Regions from separate parts of the Floridaenema evergladense BLCC-F167 genome, predicted to be linked through region 2. Evidence: riboswitches for the same ligand, from Rfam matches in the RefSeq annotation. Region 2 holds a riboswitch; the other holds the start of a gene.
The links. A riboswitch is a leader RNA that binds a small molecule or an ion and turns the genes downstream of it on or off. The one in region 2 is predicted to bind cobalamin.
Positions count from the first base shown of each region.

Region 1: another riboswitch for cobalamin. It lies ahead of metE (5-methyltetrahydropteroyltriglutamate--homocysteine S-methyltransferase); the one in region 2 lies ahead of ACE1CA_RS22765 (sirohydrochlorin chelatase).

Region 1 covers NZ_CM171625.1:2,767,913-2,772,343, forward strand. Annotated here, with positions in the region: gene ACE1CA_RS13645 (1,9-bis(guanidino)-5-aza-nonane synthase) at 1-90, opposite strand, end outside; gene rocD (ornithine--oxo-acid transaminase) at 750-1,991, shown strand; cobalamin riboswitch at 2,137-2,282, shown strand; gene ACE1CA_RS13655 (hypothetical protein) at 2,285-2,422, opposite strand; gene metE (5-methyltetrahydropteroyltriglutamate--homocysteine S-methyltransferase) at 2,777-4,431, shown strand, end outside.
Region 2 covers NZ_CM171625.1:4,661,080-4,665,510, forward strand. Annotated here, with positions in the region: gene ACE1CA_RS22750 (IS1/IS1595 family N-terminal zinc-binding domain-containing protein) at 1-407, opposite strand, end outside; gene ACE1CA_RS22755 (HEAT repeat domain-containing protein) at 684-1,439, shown strand; gene sipA (regulatory protein SipA) at 1,610-1,858, opposite strand; gene ACE1CA_RS22765 (sirohydrochlorin chelatase) at 1,942-2,946, opposite strand; cobalamin riboswitch at 2,984-3,143, opposite strand; gene ACE1CA_RS22770 (DUF7980 family protein) at 3,280-3,639, shown strand; gene ACE1CA_RS22775 (hypothetical protein) at 3,741-4,178, opposite strand.

The DNA of each region.
Region 1 (4,431 bases), 1.9 Mb from region 2:
CTGACTCATAGACTCTACCAAGCCTACAACATCAAAGGCTTTAATATCAATTGGTTGCACAACTTCTTGCAATAAATCTTCCCGATTCATCACTTTCTCCTGCATTTAATTAAAGTACAAAAAACTAACTACGAAACACACATTGACGCTTCGATAGATTAAGCTATTCTTCACTTACTAGGCGCTTCGCAGTGGTCGTACCAAGAAATAGCAGGACTGGTTTCTCGTCGCTTACCTAAGCGAATTTGGAGATCCCAAAGTTTCGCAAAAATTACGGATGGACTCACCAATTTTGCTTTTTTTACACCTCGCACAAGTCCGCTTTTTAAACATAGCAGATTAGGATTTAATTGCAATCCCCTTGGAGGGGATAGAATCAATGAAATAGAACTTGACTGGGTTTTGCGATCGTGCTAATTTCAGTCAAAGATATGTAAATTTTAGGTCTTCGCACCCGATCGGGGCAAATGCTACAACCGTTAACAGCAGTGATACCAAAACAAGTAAGACTCCTCGCCCAAGTTGAGTGGGCGACAGGTTTCACTCATCTGAATTAACCTACAGGTAGCACAAAAGTTTTTAATTTTGTGGAATAGATCGCTTTAGAGAAGAGAGATTCTCTTGGTTGTATTTTGTGCGAGCCTTAATATCGGATAAATTGAATTTCCCAAATAATTTGGAAGTATCCACTGCTATAAAAATGGGAATTATTACCCATTACCTATTACCCATAGAGGACAAGTTTACAAATGCTAGTTTCTGCTGACCTTTCATCGAATTTAACAATTTCAGATACTCAAAGCTACATTGATTTAGAAAATACTTACGGTGCCGATAATTACCATCCCTTAGATGTAGTAATTACTAAAGGTCAAGGGGCTTGGGTGTGGGATATTGAAGGTAACAAATATCTCGATTGTTTGAGTGCTTATTCAGCATTAAATCAAGGGCATTGTCATCCTAGAATTTTTCAAGCAATGGTAGAACAAGCCAAAAAAGTCACCCTGACTTCTCGCGCTTTTCGCAATGACCAATTAGGCAAATTTTATGAAAAACTTTGCCAAATTTCCGGCTTACCGAAAGTATTGCCAATGAATTCTGGTGCCGAAGCCGTAGAAACAGCAATTAAAGCGATTCGCAAGTGGGCATATACGATCAAAGGCGTAGCTAAAAGTCAAGCAGAAATTATCGTATGTAGCAATAACTTTGCCGGACGAACTATTAGTATTGTCAGCTTTTCAACCGAAGAACAATATCAACATGGTTTTGCACCTTTCACTCCCGGTTTTAAAGTCGTTCCCTACGGAGATGTGGCAGCTTTAGAAGCAGCTATTACACCAAATACGGCGGCTTTTTTCCTAGAACCAATTCAAGGAGAAGGGGGAATTATGATTCCGCCAGATGGCTATTTAAAACAAGCCGAACGTATTTGTCGCCAAAATAACGTGCTGTTAGTATTTGATGAAATTCAAACAGGTTTGGGACGCACGGGCAAAATGTTTGCCTTTGAACATGAAGGAGTAAAACCTGATGGAATTACAATTGGAAAAGCTTTATCCGGTGGTTTTTATCCGATATCCGCGTTTTTGAGTACATCGGAAGTGATGGATGTATTTAATCCCGGAGATCATGGAAGTACCTTTGGAGGAAATCCTTTAGCAGCTGCGATCGCCATTGCCGCACTCGATGTAATTGTAGACGAACAATTGCCAGAAAGAGCAGCAGAATTGGGTAATTATTTTATTGCTAAATTACAAGCAATTCCCAGTCCCCACATTGAAGAAGTAAGAGGACGAGGATTGTTAATTGGTGTTGAATTAAAACCGGAAGCAGGCGGTGCCAGAAGATTCTGCAAAGCACTGATGAAAGAAGGAATTCTCGCCAAAGAAACCCGCGAAAATATTATTCGATTTGCGCCACCGTTGGTAATTTCGCGTTCAGATTTAGATTGGGCATTAGAGAGAATTGAACAAGTGTTAATAGCCAGTTAATTAGCTGAAGTTGGTAATTGTGCTTTTTTGACATTTCCCCTATTTGAAATACAGGGGAAATGTTAATGTAACTAAAACTTGAGATGAACTAATTACTTTTAGTTAATTTTTTGTTCAGAAGCTTGCAAAAAGTTTTCTAATATATTATTGTTTTATGACAGTCGGTTCCAACGGGGAGCAGCCGTTGGAGGAAACGGGGAAAGTTCGGTGTAAATCCGGCACTGTCCCGCAACTGTGAAGAGAAGACTAACCTCTCTGAGTCAGGATGCCCGCCGATAATTACATTATTTAACTTAACCATCTGCGAGGTACAGATCGTGTCTAACATAAGCTTTTTTCGATTCCAAATACATCATTGGTTGCCAAGCAATTGCCAGGAGTTGGTTTTGGCAGTTTGGCTTAATTGCGTTTGCCAGCAGTAGCAGCATCATTTATCCCCATGCGCCCCTAGTCAGTTTTGCCGTCATTGCAGGTACAACACTAAGTCGAAGGGGGGCAATTTTAATTGCCCGTAGCATTCTCCTCTTGAATCAGTGGATGGGAATGCACGGCTTAACTTTCGCTGTCTTTGTGCGTATTTTTGTGCGAGATGCTGTTTGGGCGTTCGCCTTATTCATACTGCACAACTTTTTAGTCCTGAACTACTGGCGAAACAAACAGGTAAAAAGGTAATCAGGATAAAACCACAATTCACCTGTTTTTAATAAACCCTTTTTTAAGGGTTTCACATATTCCAAGAAGTAAAAATAACTTCTTTCTAGATTTAAGCGACTTAAGGAATAATTATGACCGTTCCAACGACAACGATCGGCTATCCTCGTATTGGTAAAAGCCGGGAAGTAAAAAAAGCACTCGAAGCTTTTTGGAGTAATAAATTAGACGAAGAAACACTACTGCAAACCGTGCGAGAAGTTGAAATTTTCAATTGGAAAACTCAACTAAAAGCGGGAATCGATCGCATCGGTATAGGCGATGGCACGCTGTACGATAGTGTTTTAGATTGGGTAGTTCGTTTAGGTTTAATTCCCGAAAGATTTCGTCATTTATCTGGTTTAGATCGATACTTTGCAATGGCAAGAGGAAAAGAGGGTATTCCGGCACTGGAAATGACCAAATGGTTTGATACCAACTATCACTATCTAGTCCCAGAAATCCCGACCAAATTTGAACCTGCGGATTTTAGCGACTTTTTGGAAACAGCACATTTAGCGCAAGAATTTTTGGGCGATCGCGCTATTCCAATTATATTAGGGCCAATTTCTTTATTGCGATTAAGCAACTTAGAAATTTCTCCCGAACAAGCAGCTTCTTACCTGCTTGAACGATATCTGATTCTCTTGACTCAACTCAAGAATTTAGGAATTACGGAAGTACAGATCCACGAACCCGTATTGGTGTTAGGTGATGCTGCTAATTGGAAAGAATTGTATCAGTCAATTTATCCTTCTCTGGCACAAGTCGGATTACCACTGCATCTCGTTACTTACTTTGATGACTTGAGAGAAACCTATGCTTGGGTGATGCAATTACCTGTCACCTCTATTAGTTTAGACTTCACTCGCGGACGCAATTTAGAGTTACTAAAACAATACGGATTTCCTGCCGATAAAAGGTTGGGTATCGGCATTGTAGATGCTCGTAATATCTGGAAAATTCGCCCAGAAACTCTTTTCTACATCCTTGATGAAATTCAAAAGTTTACTTCCAACATTAGTTTACAACCTTCTGCCTCTCTGCAATTTGTTCCTTACGATGCAACCAAAGAAAAGCATTTACCTGAAGCATTGAGGAATGTGTTGAGTTTTGCCGAACAAAAATTGGCAGAAGTCGCATTTTTGGCAAAAACAGTGGCAGGTGAAAATACAAAAACTGAACAAGAAAATATCCAGAAAACTTGGGAGATATTTGAGCAGTTTAGTCCTGCAAATCTAACAGTTCAAGAGAAATTAAGGAATTTGGAATTGAGTGATTTTGAGCGATCGCTTTCCTACTCCTTGCGATTATCCCAACAAATTCCCTTACCTCCTTTACCGACAACAACGATCGGTTCATTTCCCCAAACCTCCGAAGTGCGAAAACTGCGCGTCAAATACAAAAAAGGAGAAATTACATTAGCAGATTATCAAGCAGCTATTGATGCCGAAATTGCTCGTTGCATTCAAATTCAAGAAGAAATTGGCTTAGACGTGCTAGTACATGGAGAATTTGAACGTACCGATATGGTGGAATATTTCGGTCAACAATTATCTGGTTTTGCGTTTACAGAAAATGGTTGGGTACAAAGTTATGGCAGTCGCTACGTGCGTCCACCAATTATTTATGGAGATGTGGAACGAACTGCGCCGATGACAGTACGGGAATTTAAAATCGCCCAATCTTTAACTCAAAAACCTGTCAAAGGAATGTTAACTGCTCCAGTCACAATTATCAACTGGTCTTA
Region 2 (4,431 bases):
GCAGTTTCTTGGGGAGTGACTGGAGTCGGAGGAATCCAATTGGGATCGGGTGCGGGAATTTTGGGCAGAATGATTATTGGTTTTTTTGGTTGAGTTCTTGTGTTGTGGTTTAATCGACTGATGCGATCGCCTATATTTTCCTGAATGCTATAAGTAACTGGCAAAACTGTTTGCTTAGAAACCGCTTTTTTCACCAAAGCTGCAATATGTTCCGATGGATCGGGAGGTGGGCCAAAATTTTCTTCCTCTTTGGCAGGCGATGATACTTTTGTCGCTGGAAAATGCGATACTGATGAAGGTAAGCTATAATGATTTTCCTTTGATTCTGTTAACTCAGGTTTCGGCAAAGGGGGAACGAATTTGATTGCACGTGCTAAACGTCGATATGGTTCTAGGTGATCTGTCACATTCTGCTCCTGATGTCTAAGAGTTGCTCTTTAATTTAGTCTTAATGTAGTCCAATATACTAAAATAAGGATCTAAACTTGAAAAAAACGTTATGATTTCAGGTTTAAACTTAGTCTTAAGATTAATTACAGTTGCTTAGTGTTTATCTCTAAAAGTAGGGAAAAATGACAAATTGCTTCTTTCTGCCTCTCTACAATCAACAACAGATAGATTTTTCGATCGCTAACCTGAGTGACAGACTGATGGCATCAGGTCTGATAAGGTAATTTACAGCTATGTATGATGACGACGACCTGACCTTACTTGACCCAGAAGCCGATCTGCAAAGTCCCTTGGATCGGCTAGAACCGCTTGACGAGGAAGAGGTTGCTAAACCCGATCCAGAGGCAATGTTGGCGCTGTTGAATGCGCCGGAAACACACCAAAGAATGGTGGCAACCAGAGCTTTTTGTGAGTTACAAGATCGACGGGCTATTCCCCATTTAATTCGCTTGTTGACTGATGCTTGTCCGTTGGTGCGGGTAAGTGCTGCTTATGCTTTGGGACGTAACCCTAGTGGTGATGCGGTAGAACCGCTGATTAACCAGTTAAACCGAGATTGGAATGGTTATGTCCGTAAAGGTATCGTTTGGGCGTTGGGGAACTGTCGCGATCGCCGTTCTGTCGCCCCGCTGACTGATGCTTTACGAACCGATATTTCGGCTGTACGTTTATGGGCAGCTAGTTCTTTGGCACAAATGGCTGAGTTGGGCTATGAAGCTGTAGTCGCTTCCATTCCTCCGTTGATTGAAGCTTTGATTCAAGATCCAATTGCAGCGGTGCGGAGTAACTGTGCTTGGTCTTTGGGGCAACTTTGTCGGGAATTACCATCAAATGTAGTTTATGCTGGTGCGATCGATGCTCTGATTCTAGTGATGGAAGAAGACGCTGATATGGGAGTCAGAGAAGACGCGAAAGCTTCTCTGTTACGAGTTGGCGACCCTCGCGGATTACAAGTGATTGAAAAAATGGGTCAAGAAGGGTTGCTCTAACTTCCGGCTCTCCCGTACTTGTGGTGGAAAACTCTGGTTTTAGGGACTGGGGACTGGGGACTGGGGACTGGGGACTGGGAAACCTTGTGGAGTAAGCACTTTGCTAATTAATTAGGTTTACTTATCACCATGAGTACGGGAGAGCCTAACTTCCTTGGAGGATTTTGATTTTAGCCATAATCCTGGTTTTGAGTACTGGGATTTGATGCAAATTCGATGTATTGACTGTCTAGTAAAAAGTTGCCTCTGGCGAAGCGCACGCCCCAATAACCTCCGGGACGGCGATCGATCACTATTCCTTCTTCACCTAACTTAATCACATCTGGTGGACGCAGCATCGGCATCGGTTCGGCTGTTTTCACGTAAGGTGGTAATGCTACGACTCGGACTTTTGCGCCAATGGGAAATTCTTTGCTCATTTTGAATGTCAGAAGTTTAGATTTTACTGAATATGATATTTAGATCCCCGACTTCTTCAAGAAGTCGGGGATTTGATCAGCAGTTAAGGTGCTTGCCAAATTTTTTGATGATATTTTTCTAGATCGGCGTAAGGATCTTCAGTTGGGTGTGAGTGGTCGTGACTGTGGTGATGATGGTGATGATGGTGAGAATGTCCGCGATCGTGGCTATGTCCATTGCCGTTTTTACTAACAGCAGCAAGGCGAAATTTACACATTTCACAGTTCATTTGTACTTCGCCTAATTGGGTTTCAATTTCCCGTTCTCGCATTACTTGAAACAGTTGGGGATGAATGCCCATTTCTGGCAAACAAGTCATTTCTATTTCGGGAAATTGGGCTTGTTGTTGGGCGGTAATGTCGAAAATCTTTTTTACTAAAAGTCCGGTAAAGAGGAAGTAAGGTAAAACGATAATTCGCTTGGGTTGATAAAGTCTGGCGCGACGAAATCCTTCTTCTAAACGGGGGTGGGTAATGCCGATAAAACAGGTTTCTACTGTGGAATAACCGCTGCCTTCCCAAAGGATTCGTGCTAGTTTGTAAACGTCGCCGTTAGCGTCGGGGTCGCTGGAACCTCGCCCGACAAATAGTAAAACTGTTTCGGGTCTTGGATATTTTTCGTTGTCTAGTTGAGCTAGGCGCGATCGCCATATTTCCAATATATTCGGGGTAATTCCAAAGTGCCGACCGTAGTGAAATTTGAGTTGTGGATATTTAATTTTGGCGCGGTCTAACTCGTTGGTAATATCAAATTTGTTGTGACGGGCGGCAAATAATAAAATTGGTAAAACTGAAAATTCTGTGTAACCTTGCTCGATGCAGCGATCGATCCCTTCTTGAATTGTCGGGCCAGTTAATTCTAAAAAACATGGTACTACGGGGCGCGATCGATCTAACTCTTGATAAGCAGCTGCAAAATCTAAAAAACTCTGTCTTCCCTCTTCATCTTTAGTACCATGACCAATCATTAATAATGGTCTTTGTAGAGGTAATCTGGGAAATTCTAAATTCGTTAAGGTAGTCAAAGTCGATAAATTTACGGTAGGCATCAATTAATTATCCTTTCTCCTGTGCGACGCAGGAAATTAAAGTGAACGTTAACAAGTAGGTGTTCTGGCTAACGATAAGACAAAGACAGCTGATGACTGCCTATTCTATACGCTTACAGCTGCGGCACAGCCCCGGACTTACACCGGAGTTTCCCTACTTTGCTAGATTTAGCGTGCTTTGATATCTTAACTGATTCAATGGTTTAGTGAAATGGGGGGGTAGAGGATTTTTTGGCAGTACCGCTATTTAAGCTTACAATGAATTATGAGCAATTAGTTACTTTTTTCAAGTAAATCTTATATAGAAAACTAGATAATTGTCAACAAAAAACTATGTTTAGAAAACTGCGCGGCGGATTACTAGTAGGGATTGGTTATATGCTTTCTCCCCTGTCTTGGTGGAATGATTTATTTTTCAATTTACCCATCTCTCTATTATTTGGTTATTTGGTTGGTTGGTTAAATGCTGACTGGTTTTTACCGGGTACAATTGTGGGTTACTGGCTCTCTAATGTACTAGGAATTTTGATGATGCAGGTTGGTGCAATGGATATGTTTTTAGCAGGAGAAAAGCGAAATGTAAAGCGCGATGTATTGATTGGACTTGGTGGTTCAACGCTTTACACTTTAGTAATTGCGGCGCTAGTTTATTTTCATTTAGTAGAAGTACCAGCTTTTTTGATGAATCATTAAAACAGTAATGTATAAGTAGTAGGAACTCCATTACTACTACTTATACTTGCTACTAATTAGAATTAGAAGAGCGAGTCTTTTTCGATCGCTTTATGAAAAAATCAACTAAGGTCAAATTCCCAAGGTCTACTGATGATTTCTTCATAACAAACTTGCGGGGGGAAGCTAGGAGCAAATATGCAGGCACAAGCCATAGCGTAATAAGAATTTGTGTGAGAGACAACCAATATTCCCTCAGTTTGAGGATTATATTGTTCGATCAATTCTTGTGCTCCCACAAACTTAATTGCTGGATCGTCATGCAGCATTAAGCCCATTGGTAATTCTATGGCACCGGAAACTTCTTTTACATTGGGTAGATTAACAATCACTAAACAGCGACCATGTTCTAACCAACCTTGATAGGCCAGCGCACCTAACATAATATCTTTAGATTGAACTAAAAGTTCTCCGCATATTTGCAATCCCAGTAAAATTTCCTCTTTTAAGGAATCTAACTGTAAATTTTGCTTCCGGGGATGATTGTATTCATAGTTCATAATCAACAAGGTAACTTGATTAGTTTAACTCCAAGTTAAAGCAAGTAAAACTATGTTGAATCTGTCAGTGGTGTTAAAACTAAATATTCCTTAAGAGGTGTGGTACGATCGCGATCGTCACTTATAAACCTGAAGCAATAACTATTGAGTGAAATGGTACAGTTTATGGGTTGGGATCGTCCCTTTGACTTACTTACCTAAGCTCAGCTATTATGATGAAAGAACAGGTGCGCCTTTAATTACATCCGATGGG